2 regions of the Kosakonia oryzae genome follow, and region 1 is predicted to be linked to the other one. Evidence: predicted binding sites of a transcription regulator. Region 1 holds the regulator's gene; the other holds the start of a gene.

Region 1 (7,699 bases):
GTCTGGGCCACCTGCGCGAAAATAACCGGCACCGCAAGGGCCAGTAACTGACGCGCTTCTGCTACATACTTCTGCACGTGAACACCTTTATATTGTTGTTATAAGAAAGAATGGAACGGCTTATCAGGAAGGAGTTTTCCTTGTGCTAACAAGAATGCCGCAGTGTGAAAGATGCGGCATGTGTATAAATATTACCTGCTACGGCCCCTTTTTTCCATGTTGACCATAAAGCAAAATTATTACCGCGCCGGGAGCGGGGCGCTTATCTTATCACCGGCCTGGCGGGAAAAGCAGCGGCGGGGTGAATGAGACTGGCATGGGCTATTTTCACCTGTTATTGTGCGTAAAGAACACGGCTGAGCCGTAGGAATGGAACAGGAGTGGTAAGTATGTTTACGGGTATTGTACAGGGTACGGCAAAACTGGTTTCGATTGAGGATAAACCAAATTTCCGCACCCACGTTGTTGAGCTTCCTGAAACGATGCTGGAGGGAATTGAGACCGGCGCTTCCATTGCCAACAATGGTTGCTGTCTGACCGTGACGGCCATTAATGGTAGCCATATTAGTTTCGATCTGATGAAAGAGACGCTGCGTATTACCAACCTCGGTGAGCTGAATATTGGCGATAGGGTAAACGTTGAGCGCGCAGCAAAATTCAGCGATGAGATTGGCGGCCATTTAATGTCCGGCCATATTATGACGACCGCTGAAATCGTTAAAATTCTCACCTCCGAGAATAACCGCCAGATCTGGTTTAAAGTGCAGGATCCGGCCTTAATGAAATATATCCTCTATAAAGGATTTATCGGTATTGACGGTATCAGCCTGACGGTCGGTGAAGTGACAAGCAGCCGGTTCTGCGTGCATCTGATCCCGGAAACGCTGCAACGCACCACCCTTGGCGCGAAAAAGCTGGGTCACCGCGTCAATATTGAGATCGATCCGCAAACGCAGGCCGTGGTCGATACCGTTGAGCGCGTGCTGGCGGCAAAAGAAGCCGCTGTCATCAGCAGCGAAGAGTAAAAAAACCCCGGCTTGCCGGGGTTTTTGTTTTAGCGCGGAACGCGCAGGCCGTGTTCGATACCGCGGCTGAAGACCACCTGCCACAGTTGAATATCACGTGCGCGGAAAGCGCCTGCACAAGCGTTCAGATAATAGCTGAACATCCGTTTGAAGCGTTCAGAGTAGTTGTCGGCAATTTCCGGCCAGGCGGCAAGAAAACGTTCATACCAGGCCATCAGCGTGCGATCGTAATCAGCGCCGAAGTTGTGCCAGTCTTCCATCACGAAATGTGATTCGCTGGCATTAGCAATCTGGCGTACGGAAGGCAGGCAACCGTTCGGGAAGATATAGCGGTTGATCCAGGGATCAACATTGAGATCGGTGCGTTTTGAACCGATAGTGTGCAGCAGGAAAATGCCGTCCGGTTTAAGGTTGCGATCCACCACGCTGAAATAGGTCGCGTAATTTTTCGGCCCCACATGTTCAAACATCCCGACGGAGACAATGCGGTCAAACTGCTCATTCAGATCGCGATAATCCTGCAGGCGAATATCGACATCCAGCCCTTCACAACGCTGTTGCGCCATTTTTTGCTGTTCCGCCGAGATCGTTACGCCGACCACGCTGACGCCGTAATTCTGCGCCATAAATTGTGCCAGCCCGCCCCAGCCGCAGCCGATATCCAGCACGCGCATACCGGGTTTCAGCTTCAGTTTTTCACCGATAAGCTTCAATTTCGCCCGTTGTGCGTCGTCGAGATTTTCTGCGTCTTTCCAGTAGGCGCAAGAGTATTGCATCTGCGGATCCAGCATGCGGGTAAATAGATCATTACCAAGGTCGTAATGCTCTTTACCGACAATCCAGGCCCGTTTTTTACTTTGCAGATTAAATAATCTTGCTCCGGCAATGCGGAGTGTGTCTTTGAAATTGTGCGGAAGCTGTTTTTCCAGTCCGGCGCGCAGTACTTTGGTGAAGAAGATATCCAGACGATCGCATTCCCACCAACCGTCCATATAACTTTCGCCTAGCCCGAGCGAACCTTCCTGTAAAACACGTTTAAAAAAATCCGGGTTTTTCACCTGGATATCTGAAGCGGCGGGACCGTTGACGCGGATACCTGCGCGGCTCAGTAACTCGTTTGCTATACGGAACCAATTATCATCCCGTACGCCAACTTCTTCTATACACGATGAACTCATAACTTCTCCATCACTCGCAGTGATCTGAACCTTCAAACAGCGTAGTCGCTTTTTCGGGCTTGTGAGAAATCTCACGGTTTTCACCGTGAGGCTGATATCCGACGTAGAACAGAGGAAGGGAGATGACCCTTGCCGAAAGGCCGTCCCTGGAATGACGGGCACAATCCGGTGCCCGTTACTACATAATATTTATCGTATTTATTAAAAACCGAAAATCAGTATAGGCCTCAATATCTGGTGATTCAACTTAAAGCTGTTAGCAAGCTAATCACTTCCTTGTTGATAGTCGTTAACAAATCACCCGTGCGAAGAGGAGGAGACAGCCTCATCTTTTACCGTTTCGGTATTACGCTGATGTTGCTGGCGATAGCCAAACGCCGCCAGCAGCACCATCACCACCATCACGCTGGTGGTGGTAAACAGTGGCGTGGCAATTAGCCCTGAAACCACCAGGCTTGCCAGGAAACACAACCCAAGTTGCAACGTATTTTGCAGCGCGGCTGCGCGGCCAGTTGCCTGGGGAAACGGGCGTAACGCCTGTGCCACCACAACAGGATAGATGGCGCCGTTGGCCATTGCCATAAAACAGAACGGGATCAGCAGTGCGGTCAGTGATGCCTGCGGCAGCAAACCCACGATCCAGGTGGCAATCACGCTTAGCCCAAAGGCGCTCAGCAGCCACGGAAGCAGGCGCGAACCCTGCCATTTTTGCAATGCGGCGCGGCAACCATAGCCGCCAATCAGGAAGGCAACGGTCTGCGGTACGTAGCTCAGACCAATGACTGACGGACCATAACCCATCTCGTGCAAAATAAACGGCGAACCGGTCAGCCAGGCAAAAAAACTGGCCGAGCAGGCGGCGTAGATAATGACATTGCCGCAATACGCTTTATTGCGCAGCAGATCGAAAAAGGTCAGCGGTTGTTCATGCAGCGCAGCAGTCTGCGCGGGCGTTTTCAACCGCCAGGCGGGCACCATCAGCACAAGGGTTATTGCCAGCAGCGTGGCAAAAATCGCCTGCCAGGAGAAGTGCTCCAGCATCCAGGCTCCCAGCAGAGGGGCAAGTGCAGGCGTCAGGCCCACCAGCGGCATAATGGTTGCGAAGATACGATTAACGCGGTGTGCCGGATAGTGGTCAGTGACCAGCGCCTGCCAACTGACGGTAGCGGCACAAACGCCGATCGCCTGTACGAAACGCAGCGCCAGTAACAGGCTGGCGTCCCGTACCCACAATGTTCCCAGGCAGCCAAGCGCGAAAATGGCCAGCCCGCTCAACAGAATGGGTCTGCGACCATAGCGATCCGACAATGGCCCCCACACCAGTTGTGCGACAGCAAAGCCAGCCAGAAACAAACTGAGCGTGGCGCTGACGATGGCCGGAGAGGTTTGCAAATCTTGTTGTATCGCGCTGAACGCGGGCAGGTACATGTCGGTGGCTAAAAAGCCGAGCACGCTTAATCCCGCGAGCCAGACTAAAAATCCTTTGCCAGGTTGCATTTGAGTTCTCACCTTGTTGCTTCTTCAGGGCTGTCGAGTGTAAGGAGTGCTTTTCCGCTTGTGAAACGCTAATATTTGCGCAGTGATTTCAAAATTTTTGCAGGCAGATTATGTGGTCAGAATATTCACTGGAAGTGGTTGATGCTGTTGCACGCAACGGAAGTTTCAGCGGTGCCGCTCAGGAGTTGCACCGTGTGCCTTCAGCAGTGAGCTATACCGTGCGCCAACTGGAAGAGTGGCTGGCGGTTCCGTTATTTGAACGCCGTCATCGCGATGTGGAGTTAACACCTGCCGGAAGCTGGTTTTTAAAAGAGGGGCGATCTGTTATCAAAAAAATGCAGATCACCCGCCAGCAGTGCCAACAGATCGCTAACGGCTGGCGCGGTCAACTGGCGATTGCCGTGGATAACATTGTGAAACCGGCGCGAACACGGCAATTGATCGTCGATTTCTACCGACATTTTAACGACGTCGAATTACAGGTTTACCAGGAGGTGTTTAACGGTGTCTGGGATGCGCTGGCAGATGGCCGCGTTGAGGTGGCGATTGGCGCGACTCAGGCGATCCCGGTCGGTGGACGGTATGCGTTTCGTGATATGGGCATGCTGAGCTGGAAATGCGTGGTCTCCAGCCGCCATCCGCTAGCATCAATGCCCGGCCCGCTAAGCGATGAAACGTTGCGCAACTGGCCCTCGTTGATCCAGGAAGATACGTCGCGCTCGTTGCCTAAACGTATTACCTGGCTGCTGGATAACCAGAAGCGGGTCATCGTGCCGGACTGGTCCTCTTCAGAAGCCTGTCTTTCTGCCGGGCTGTGTGTGGGGATGGTGCCCGCGCATTTCGCCCGTCCCCGGCTGGACAGCGGCGACTGGGTGGCGCTGGAACTGGAGAATCCGTTTCCGGATGCGGCCTGCTGCCTGACATGGCAACAAAATGACGCATCACCGGCGTTGAGCTGGCTGCTGGAGTATCTGGGGGACAGTGAGACGCTGAACAGCGAATGGTTGCGGGAGCCACAGTAGCGGCCCCCGCAGGGGTGATTAACGGCGGTAGTCGCGGAATGGGCCATCTGCCACTGAACGACGTTCGATCAGACGCGGATGAACTTCGATGGACTGCGACTCTTCGCGTTTGTTGACAATACGATCGAGCAACATGGTAAAGGCCGTTTCACCCAGCGAATCTTTCGGCTGATGGATGGTGGTCAGCGCGGGCGTAAAGTAGCGGGAATTGCGCACATTGTCATAGCCGATCAGCGAAATATCCTGGGGAACGCGCAGCCCCATCTCATCCGCCGCGCAGAGCGCGCCCATCGCCATAATATCGCCGCCGCAGAACACGGCAGTGGGGCGGTGTGACTGGTTGAGGATCTGCTGCATCGCCCGGTAACCTGATTCCGGTTCAAAGTCGCCCTGTACGATCCAGTTTTCCGGTACGGTGATGATCGCTTCTTCCATCGCCTTCATAAAACCGGCGAGGCGGCCTGCGCCGGTGTTGCGCTCCAGCGGGCCAGGGATGACGCCGATATCGCGATGCCCGCGCTCAATCAGATAGCGGCCGGCCATATAGCCGCCTTCAAAAGCGTTATCAATGACCGAGTCGGTAAAATCGGCTTTCGCCTCGCCCCAGTCCATCACGACCATCGGAATATTACGGTACTCTTCCAGCATGCTCAGCAGCGGCTCCGGGTATTCGGAGCACATCACCAGCAGGCCATCGACGCGTTTTTGCGCCATCATCGACAGGTAGGCGCGCTGTTTCTCAAGGCTGTTCCAGGCGTTGCCGAGGATCAAGGTGTAGCCTTTCTGGAAGCATTTTTTCTCTACGGCTTCGATGATCTCGGCAAAATAGGCGGCTTCGCTGCTGGTGGCCAGCAAACCGATCGATTTAGTGTGATTGACCTTCAGGCTACGCGCCACGGCGCTGGGGGAGTAATGTAACTCTTTGATCGCTGCCCATACGGCGTTGCGAGTCTCTTCAGCGACGAAGCGCGTTTTGTTAATTACATGAGATACGGTTGTAGTGGAAACGTTTGCTCGTTTCGCGACGTCTTTAATCGTTGCCATCAGAAATCACTCCAGACCATATCATAAGCTCCTGATAATACTTAAGGTAAACGTTTGCCTTCCATCACCCTGAACCCCAGCAAAGTGAGTGCGGTACGCCGGGAAAAAGACACTAAACGTCAGGAGGGGAGTCAATGGCCGGTACGCTAATAAATTTAGCGTCGAATTTTGTCTTATCTTGAGCAAAAGGGGAAGCGCTAAAACATATCTCCCCCGAATTCCTGCAAGATTTTTATGATTATTTGTGCAAAAATGCGCAAACCCACTATTTGTGGGGAAATGAAAATGGAGAAAAATTGATGAGCACCGATCTGAAGTATTCTTTGGTCACTACCGTCATTGTTCTGAGCCTGATTGTTTTCGGTGGGCTGACCGCCGCGCTGCATTGATCTGGCACGAGGGAGAGCCTTCTCCCTCGGCTTTCCCCGCCATTGTTATCACTTCTGCAATAATCTTTTGTCATTCTGCTAACTTCTGTTTTTTGTGATTGCTGTCATACTTTTGACTTCTGCGACAGTGTCCCCAACCGACACGGCTTTTTCGGAGTCAAACGATGAAAATTAATTTCCCTCTGCTTGCCCTGGCGATTGGCGCCTTTGGGATAGGTACAACGGAGTTCTCCCCGATGGGGTTGCTGCCCGTTATTGCCCGTGGCGTCGATGTTTCCATTCCGGCGGCGGGAATGCTGATTAGCGCTTATGCGATTGGCGTGATGGTGGGAGCGCCACTGATGACGCTGCTGCTGTCGCACCGAGGCAGACGTAATGCGCTGATTTTTCTGATGGCGATCTTTACGCTGGGTAATGTGCTGTCGGCAATCGCGCCGGACTACACCACTTTAATGTTGGCGCGCATCGTCACCAGCCTCAACCACGGTGCTTTCTTTGGTCTGGGTTCGGTTGTTGCCGCAAGCGTGGTAGCAAAAGAGAAACAAGCCAGCGCCGTCGCGACCATGTTTATGGGGCTGACTATCGCCAATATTGGCGGTGTGCCTGCTGCAACCTGGCTGGGTGAAACCATCGGCTGGCGCATGTCGTTTATGGCGACCGCCGTGCTGGGCCTGGTTGCTATGCTGAGCCTCTACTTCTCGCTGCCTGGCGGCGGAACGGGCGAACGTCCGGATGTACGCAAAGAGTTGTCCGTGCTGGTTCGTCCACAGGTGCTGTCGGCACTGCTGACGACGGTGCTCGGTGCAGGCGCGATGTTTACGCTCTATACCTATATTTCGCCGGTGCTGCGCACCATTACTGATGCTACGCCGGTATTTGTTACCGGGATGTTGGTTCTGATTGGCGTCGGTTTCTCGATTGGTAACTACCTTGGCGGCAAACTGGCGGATCGTTCGGTAACCGGTACGCTGAAAGGCTTTCTTATCCTGCTGATTGCCATCATGCTGGCCATTCCGTTCCTGGCCCGCAGCGAAGTGGGCGCGGCTATCAGTATGGTGGTCTGGGGCGCTGCGACCTTTGCCGTGGTTCCGCCGCTGCAAATGCGTGTAATGCGCGTCGCACATGAAGCGCCGGGGCTCTCTTCTTCAGTGAACATCGGTGCCTTTAACCTCGGTAACGCACTCGGTGCGGCTGCGGGCGGCGCGGTGATCTCCGGCGGTCTGGGTTATGATTTTGTCCCGGTGATGGGGGCGATTATTGCCGGGCTTGGGCTGATGGTGGTGCTGTTTTCCGGGCGCTCCCGGCCGGAACGAGCCTGTGCGGCAGTCGAGTAAAAAGAGGAGGGGCTATGCCCCTCCTTTGTTTTATGCGGCGAAATTCTTCGCCACGAAGGTCCAGTTGACCAGCGCCCAGAAGTGTTCAAGGTAGTTCGGACGGGCGTTGCGGTAGTCAATGTAATAAGCATGTTCCCAGACATCGACAGTCAGCAGCGGTGTCGCATTCGTCGTCAGCGGTGTTCCCGCATTGGACGTTGAGACAATCGC
Region 2 (7,699 bases), 1.0 Mb from region 1:
GGGTTCATGTCGTCGGCCCGCTCAGCGGGCCGACCGATGAATTGTTGCCTGCCACCGGCATTACTGCTGGTTATTTTGTGCCGCCAGCCAGGCGGCCGTTTCATCGAAATTGCCGCGGAAGATAATATCTTTCGCGCGTTTTTCTAACTGATAGCGATACATCGGGTCGTAATACTCTTCAAGCAGCGGCACGAGCCACGCAAAGTGCGCGCTTGTATTACCGGTGCGCTGTTGTTGAATCAGCGCTTCCTCCTGGTGGGCGCTAAGCTGTGCGAAACGCTGTAACCCAAGGCGGCGGCGAATCGCAAACAGACCGTGGCGCAGATACTCTGCGTAAGCCTGCCAGCCTGCTTCTTCACCATCGCGCTGGATAAAGGCTTGTGACATCTGCAAAAAATAGTCGTTACGCAGGCGCTCAAGCCGTTGCTCAAACGGCTCTTCCACCACCGCCAGCGGCGATTGCGCCATGCGCTCACGCAGTATTGCTGGCAGATGGTTCGCGCCAATCGCGTGCCCTTCATCCTCCAGCAGCCAGAAAGTGGGGGACGTTTTCAGCAGTGCCGCAGCCAGTTGATTTTCAAAACTGGCCTGCGAAAGTTGCGCTTGCAGCGTACGGCCAAACGAGGAGCCGCGATGGCGGGCAAGCCCTTCAAGATCGATCCCGTTACGCCGGGACGCCACCAGTAACGTTTTGCCACTGCCGGTACAGCCGCCAATCAGCAACAGCGGGCGCTGCAAACGCTGATGTATCGCCTCTATTGCTGCCTGACGCAGTATTTTGTAGCCGCCAGTGACCAGCGGATAGTCAACTCCTCGCTCGCGTAACCACTGCTGTACAATGTGCGAACGCTGACCACCGCGTGCGCAGCACAGATAGCCGCGCGGATTTTGCGCGCAAGCCTGTAGCCATGCCTGCATTCGTTGTTCCCGTAATTCGCCCTGAACCAACTGATGGCCCAGACGCAACGCTGCCTCCGGCCCCGCTTTTTTGTAACAGGTGCCGACGGCGGCGCGCTCGCTGTCATTCATCAACGGCAGGTTAATGGCGCCAGGAAGAGCACCCTGTTGAAATTCAACCGGTGCGCGGACATCAATAAGGGGAGTGGTATCACGCAGGATAGTCAGGTAATCCGTCGTGTCGTTCATGGGGCTTCCTTCTGCAAAACACTGGCGGTAACCGCCGCGTGCAGATTTTACGCCTGAAGTGGCGGAGATCAAAGGCAGGGGAAGAGGGCTATTTTATCTGCGTTCGGAATATTGTTGTGATATTCAAAATCCTACCCGGATTCAATCTCTGGAAGGGCGTTGTGGGAAAAAGGTTTTTATTTGGCGATACTTAATAAGATTAAATATCTTATTAAAGACGAGTATTATCTGATTAATTAATAACAATTATCTTGTGGTTTATTTACCTGTAAATTATGTTTTATGTGTAATTTTTAATTAAAGTAAAATAGATAAGGATAAGCTATGTTTAAATGGTTTAAGCGGTTTGGACGGTTGTGTTGCGGGCCTAAAGATAAGGAGGCGCCCGCTTACTTTTATTATGATATAGGAACGAGCTTTAAATGTTGGTTCACCGATCCAGGCAAAAATAAATTCTCATCATTTTATTATTATGACACGGAAACGACTGAGTTTTGCCGAATTCGACTGGAATTGAACCGTCGAACGAACAGCCATGATGATGGAAGAACCTCCGTTTTTTATCGCAATAATAGAATAGTTGGTTTTTCATCACGTGATGACCTTGATATTAGCCCGCGCGCTTGGCACATTCAAAATACATCATCAGGTAGCCGATTATTTTATAAAAACCATCTGATTCTGGAGACGGAGCCAGGGCCGAATGCGCAAAATGTTTATGACTGTTCTGATACGAGCCCATTCATCCATGCAGGAAATCCGGTCATTCCTCTTGAAGACGCCGTTTTACCTCCCGGCGTCATGATGGAACATTTACTGCATTTAGCCAGAGTATCTACTTCCTGGAAGCGCGATCTTTATCTTACGGCTAAAGATGCCACCCCTAATCAACTGGCGTATAAAATTCTGGCGGCAGTCAATATCCCTCTGAATACCTCGAATGTGTCGAATGCTTGACGCGATCGCTTCGGGGCTTACGTTTGATTTATCGGCAGGAGTTTATACTCGGTTCGGATCCAAATGTTCGGGAGAAATATATCTACGATAGTTCCAATACGCGAGAGGGAATTCACAAAGGAAACGCCATTATTTCCTCATTCGAGGTCATATTACTGCCCAGCATCCGGAAATATCATTTGCTGAAATTAGCGAAAATTGCCGTTATGTGGAAGAAAGATATTTACCTGACGTCAAAAAATGCAACCCCTGAGCAGTTGGCAAATAAAATTCTGGCGGAGATTAATTTACCTCAGATGATCTGTAATGTTGTGGCGCGAAACTGATACGTGTACAGGACGTTTATGAAAGCAGCTTGCTTCAAAGGAACGCAGCAAGCGAAAATTGAAAACGCTGGCGATGACCGCCAGCGTAAATCGATAGCTTACTGCAGTTTTGACTGCGCCCAGGCGATGCCGCTGGCATATTCCGGCGGTAACAGCGGAACCAGCGCTTCCAGCGTGGCGCTCAGACGGGCGGTGTCGCTGTCGTTGAGGTTCAGGTGACCCACTTTACGCCCCGGACGCACCTCTTTGTCGTACCAGTGCAGATGCACCAGCGGCAGCTTCAGCCAGTCGTAATTGAGATCGCTGCCAATCAGGTTGATCATCACCGACGGGCTATTGACCACTGGCGGCGGCAACGGTAAATCCACTATCGCGCGCAGATGCAGTTCAAACTGACTGATTGAGGCACCGTTTTGCGTCCAGTGGCCGCTGTTGTGAACACGCGGCGCCAGCTCGTTAATCAGCAGCCCGGCCGGGGTGACAAAGCACTCCATCGCCATTACGCCGACGTAGTTCAGCTCGTGCATGATCGCCGAAAGCATCTCTTCGGCCTGCTGCTGCTGTTCGGCGTTGGCCTGCGGGAAAACCACGCTGGTACGCAAAATGCCATCCTGATGCAGGTTGTGCGTCAGCGGATAAAACACTGTGCTGCCATCATGACCGCGCGCGCCAACCAGTGACACTTCACCTGAAAAGTTGATGCCCTGCTCGACGATGCACTCGCCGTAGCACTCTTCCGGCAGTTGATCGGTATCGGTAGCTCGCAGACGCCACTGGCCGCGACCGTCATAACCGCCGACGCGGCGTTTGACGATGGCCAGCTCGCCCAGACGCGAAAACACGCCCGGCCACTCGCTTTTCTCCGCCAGCAGTTGCCATGGCGCAGTGGCGAGTTGCAGTTTGTCAAAGAGTTGTTTCTGCGTCAGGCGATCCGCAATTACCGGAAATACGTCGCGGTTTACAAACGCCGGATGACGCGCCAGTTCGCGGGTCAGCGCCGTTTCCGGCCAGCGTTCAATTTCCGCCGTGATCACGCTCTGCTGAACCGGCACCGCTTCCGGCGCTGCGTCCAGCCCGACCGGCCACACAGCAATGCTCAGCGGCTCACCGGCCTGGCGCAGCATGCGGCCAAGCTGGCCGTTACCTAATACGCAAACCTGCTTCATGCCGCACCCCGGGGATCCGGATTGTCCAGCACTTCGTCGGTCTGGGTTTTACGCCACTGCGCCAGACGCTGATGCAGTGCAGCATCGTGCTGGGCGAGGATTTGCGCGGCCAGCAGCGCCGCGTTTGCCGCGCCAGCTTTGCCGATCGCCAGTGTACCAACAGGAATACCGCGCGGCATCTGGACGATAGAGTAAAGGCTATCAACGCCGCTCAGCGCGGCACTTTGTACTGGTACACCCAGCACCGGCACCAGCGTTTTGGCCGCAATCATCCCTGGCAAATGCGCCGCGCCGCCAGCACCGGCGATAATCACCTGAAAACCGTTCTGCTCTGCGCTTTCGGCGAAGCTAAACAGTTTATCCGGAGTGCGGTGTGCGGAGACGATTTCAACATGGTGCGGGACGTTCAGGGTATCAAGGATTTCTGCGGCGAACTGCATGGTTGCCCAGTCGCTTTTCGATCCCATAACAATGGCGATGCGCGCCGGTTGGTTGCTTGAAGACATGCGTCTCAAAACTCCTGTGGGTGTACTTCAGACGACAAAAGAGGGCACAGAGAATAGCACGTAAAATGGCGAAGGAAAACGGTTGCGTGGCGATGTTTTGCGCGTTTGCCGCCATCCTGGCGTTGTTATTCAGAAGGGAAAAAAGCGCAGTTCGACACCGGTTTCGCTAACGCGCACCATTGAGCCTTCGCTGTGCCAGGCACCGAGAACGGCGCGATAAGCCGGAGCGTTATTGGCCGTCAATTCATGTACTGCCGGGCGATGCGTATGGCCGTGGATCAACCACTGAACGCGGTACTTTTCCATCGCGTCGATGACGGCTTGCGGGTTCACGTCCATGATCGCCTGCGATTTACTGCTGTTAGCGGCTTTACTTCCGGCGCGCATTTTCGCGGCGACACGACGGCGGATGAACAGCGGTAGGGCGAGAAACAGGGTTTGTATCCACGGCGTGTGGACTTTTTTACGAAACGCCTGGTAACCGGCATCGTCGGTACATAGCGTATCGCCATGCATGATCAATACCTTGCGGTTATACAGGTCAAGCACTTGCGTTTCCGGTAGCAGTTGCATACCGCTTTGGCGGGCAAAGCGTTTGCCGAGCAGGAAATCCCGGTTGCCGTGAATGAAGTAACAGGGTACGCCGCTTTCAACCAGCGATTTGATGGCGCTGGCGATTTGCTGGTGCAGCGGATTGGGATCGTCATCGCCGATCCAGGCTTCAAACAGATCGCCCAGAATATAGAGCGCGTCCGCCTGGCGAGCCTCACCGGCTAAAAAACGCAGAAAACCGGCGGTGATCGCCGGTTCTTCTGTTTGCAGGTGCAAATCTGCAATAAAGAGTGTCGCCACGCTTACTCGCTGACGGTCACGTTTTCAATCACAACGTCTTCTTTCGGAACGTCCTGATGCATGCCGCTACGACCGGTGGAAACGCCTTTGATTTTGTCAACCACATCCATGCCTTCAACCACTTCGGCGAAGACACAGTAGCCCCAGCCTTGCAGGCTTTCGCCGCTGAAGTTCAGGAAGTCGTTGTCTGCCACGTTGATGAAGAACTGCGCAGTTGCGGAGTGCGGCGCCTGAGTACGCGCCATTGCCAGCGTACCACGGCTGTTTTTCAGACCGTTATTGGCTTCGTTTTTGATCGGATCTTTAGTGACTTTCTGATTCATACCCGGTTCGAAGCCGCCGCCCTGAATCATGAAGCCGTTGATAACACGGTGGAAAATCGTGTTGTTATAGAAACCTTCACGGCAGTAGTCCAGGAAGTTTTTAACTGTTTCAGGCGCTTTATCGTCAAACGTTTTGATTACGATGTCGCCGTGATTAGTGTGGAAAGTAACCATTATTGCATCCTGTTCTGATAGTGTAGTGCACAGACCCGCCAGTGGGTCAGAGATAGTCGCCTGTTATAGCATAACCGCGAGGTGGGATCACCTTGCAAAGTGTGCTGCTTCGGGTTTGAATTACGGGTAATATATGCGGTTTTCGTTCCACACACGTCCAAATGGAATCTTCGATGTTAAAAATCTTTAATACACTGACGCGCCAAAAAGAGGAATTCAAACCTATTCATGCCGGGGAAGTCGGCATGTACGTGTGTGGTATCACTGTTTACGATCTGTGTCATATTGGCCACGGCCGCACTTTTGTGGCTTTCGACGTGGTTGCACGTTACCTGCGTTTTCTCGGCTATAAGCTGAAGTATGTGCGTAACATCACCGATATTGACGATAAAATCATTAAACGCGCGAATGAAAACGGCGAAAGCTTTGTTGCGCTGGTCGATCGTATGATCGTCGAGATGCATAAGGATTTTGATGCGCTCAATATTCTGCGTCCGGACAGCGAGCCGCGCGCGACGCACCATATCCACGAAATTATTGAAATCACCGAACGCCTGCTGGAACGCGGCCACGCTTATGTGGCTGACAACGGCGACGTGATGTTCTCCGTGCCGACGGATCCGAGTTACGGCCAGCTTTCGCGCCAGGATCTGGATCAGTTGCAGGCGGGGGCGCGCGTGGAAGTCGCTGACGTCAAACGCAACCCGATGGATTTCGTATTGTGGAAAATGTCCAAGCCGGGCGAGCCGAGCTGGCAGTCGCCGTGGGGCGAAGGGCGTCCGGGCTGGCACATTGAGTGCTCGGCGATGAACTGCAAACAGCTCGGTTCACATTTCGACATTCACGGCGGCGGTTCTGATCTGATGTTCCCGCATCATGAAAACGAAATCGCGCAGTCTACCTGCGCCCATGACGGCGAGTACGTGAATTACTGGATGCACTCCGGCATGGTAATGGTTGACCGCGAAAAGATGTCCAAATCGCTGGGTAACTTCTTTACCGTGCGCGACGTGCTGAAGTATTACGACGCGGAAACCATCCGCTACTTCCTGATGTCCGGTCATTACCGCAGCCAGTTGAACTACAGCGAAGAGAACCTCAAGCAGGCACGCTCTGCGCTGGAGCGTCTCTACACCGCACTGCGCGGTACGGACAGCGCCGTGCCGGCGGAAGGCGGCGAGGCGTTTGAAGCGCGTTTTGTGGAAGCAATGGATGATGATTTCAACACGCCGGAAGCTTACTCGGTGCTGTTCGACATGGCGCGTGAAGTGAACCGTCTGAAAACGGAAGATGCGCATGCGGCCAACGCGCTGGCATCACATATGCGCAAGCTGGCGGGCGTACTTGGTTTGCTGGAGCAGGAGCCGGATGTTTTCCTGCAAAGCGGTGCGCAAGCGGACGATGGCGAAGTGGTTGAAATCGAACAGCTGATCCAGCAGCGTCTGGATGCGCGTAAAGCGAAGGACTGGGCAGCGGCCGATGCGGCGCGTGACCGTCTCAACGAGATGGGCATCGTGCTGGAAGATGGCCCGCAGGGCACCACCTGGCGTCGTAAATAAGAAAAAAGCGGCTTCGGCCGCTTTTTTTATCTCTGGCGTGTTTTTCTCTGCCATTCGCTAACGAGCGCCGGATGCCGCTTATCCGGCCTGCACAACGCCGGTTAACACGAAAACCGCCATCCACCCTTTAACGCCTGCGCCACCACAACAATCCCATCACTATCACACCTGGCAGCCACACCCACAGCAACTCCGAAATGATCACCTGGTGACCATATGGCGTGGTGTAGCGTGACAGGGCAAACGGTGCGACTTTAATTACCTGCCAGGGCGCAAAGAAGCGTTCATCTGACCACGGCCACAGCCAGCCGACGCCTTTACCGCCAGTGGTTATTGAATCCAGCAGGCTGTGCGATAACAGCGAAACCGTTAAAAATGCCCAGCAGCGCAGCAGGCTGGCTTTAAACCGTTTTCGCCCAAACCACGCGACCAGCAGCGGTACGACGAAGGCAAACAGCAGCGAGTGGGTAAATCCGCGATAACGCCGCGGTTAATTACGCTGACTCGCGGGCGATAAGCTGCCCGGAGAGCGTAATGCGCTGGGTCTGTAATTCTGGTTCTTTCAGTTTGCGCAGCATCAGCCCGGCAGCCTGGCGCCCGGTCTCTTCACTGGCAGAAGAGACATAGGTGAACGAGGGCGAGGTGAGGTTGACGTGCAGCATATCCTCAAAGCCTATCAACGCAACTTGT

The links. Region 1 encodes PurR, which represses purine synthesis genes. Its sites were predicted from a motif close to CANGCAAACGTTTGCNTG; they were not measured.
Region 2: a site for PurR is predicted at 4,173-4,190, ahead of purE (5-(carboxyamino)imidazole ribonucleotide mutase). Genes of this name have one in related genera too.

The regions. Positions count from the first base shown of each region.
Region 1 covers NZ_CP014007.2:3,017,760-3,025,458, reverse strand. Annotated here, with positions in the region: gene mdtK (MdtK family multidrug efflux MATE transporter) at 1-77, opposite strand, end outside; gene AWR26_RS14370 (riboflavin synthase) at 390-1,025, shown strand; gene cfa (cyclopropane fatty acyl phospholipid synthase) at 1,055-2,203, opposite strand; gene punC (purine nucleoside transporter PunC) at 2,501-3,700, opposite strand; gene punR (DNA-binding transcriptional activator PunR) at 3,811-4,722, shown strand; gene purR (HTH-type transcriptional repressor PurR) at 4,741-5,766, opposite strand; gene cydH (cytochrome bd-I oxidase subunit CydH) at 6,066-6,155, shown strand; gene AWR26_RS14340 (MFS transporter) at 6,320-7,489, shown strand; gene sodB (superoxide dismutase [Fe]) at 7,520-7,699, opposite strand, start outside.
Region 2 covers NZ_CP014007.2:4,017,280-4,024,978, reverse strand. Annotated here, with positions in the region: gene mnmH (tRNA 2-selenouridine(34) synthase MnmH) at 61-1,146, opposite strand; gene AWR26_RS19135 (hypothetical protein) at 1,471-2,103, shown strand; gene purK (5-(carboxyamino)imidazole ribonucleotide synthase) at 2,528-3,595, opposite strand; gene purE (5-(carboxyamino)imidazole ribonucleotide mutase) at 3,592-4,101, opposite strand; gene lpxH (UDP-2,3-diacylglucosamine diphosphatase) at 4,231-4,953, opposite strand; gene ppiB (peptidylprolyl isomerase B) at 4,956-5,450, opposite strand; gene cysS (cysteine--tRNA ligase) at 5,624-7,009, shown strand; partial or broken gene AWR26_RS19105 (metal-dependent hydrolase) at 7,137-7,490, opposite strand; gene malI (Mal regulon transcriptional regulator MalI) at 7,504-7,699, opposite strand, start outside.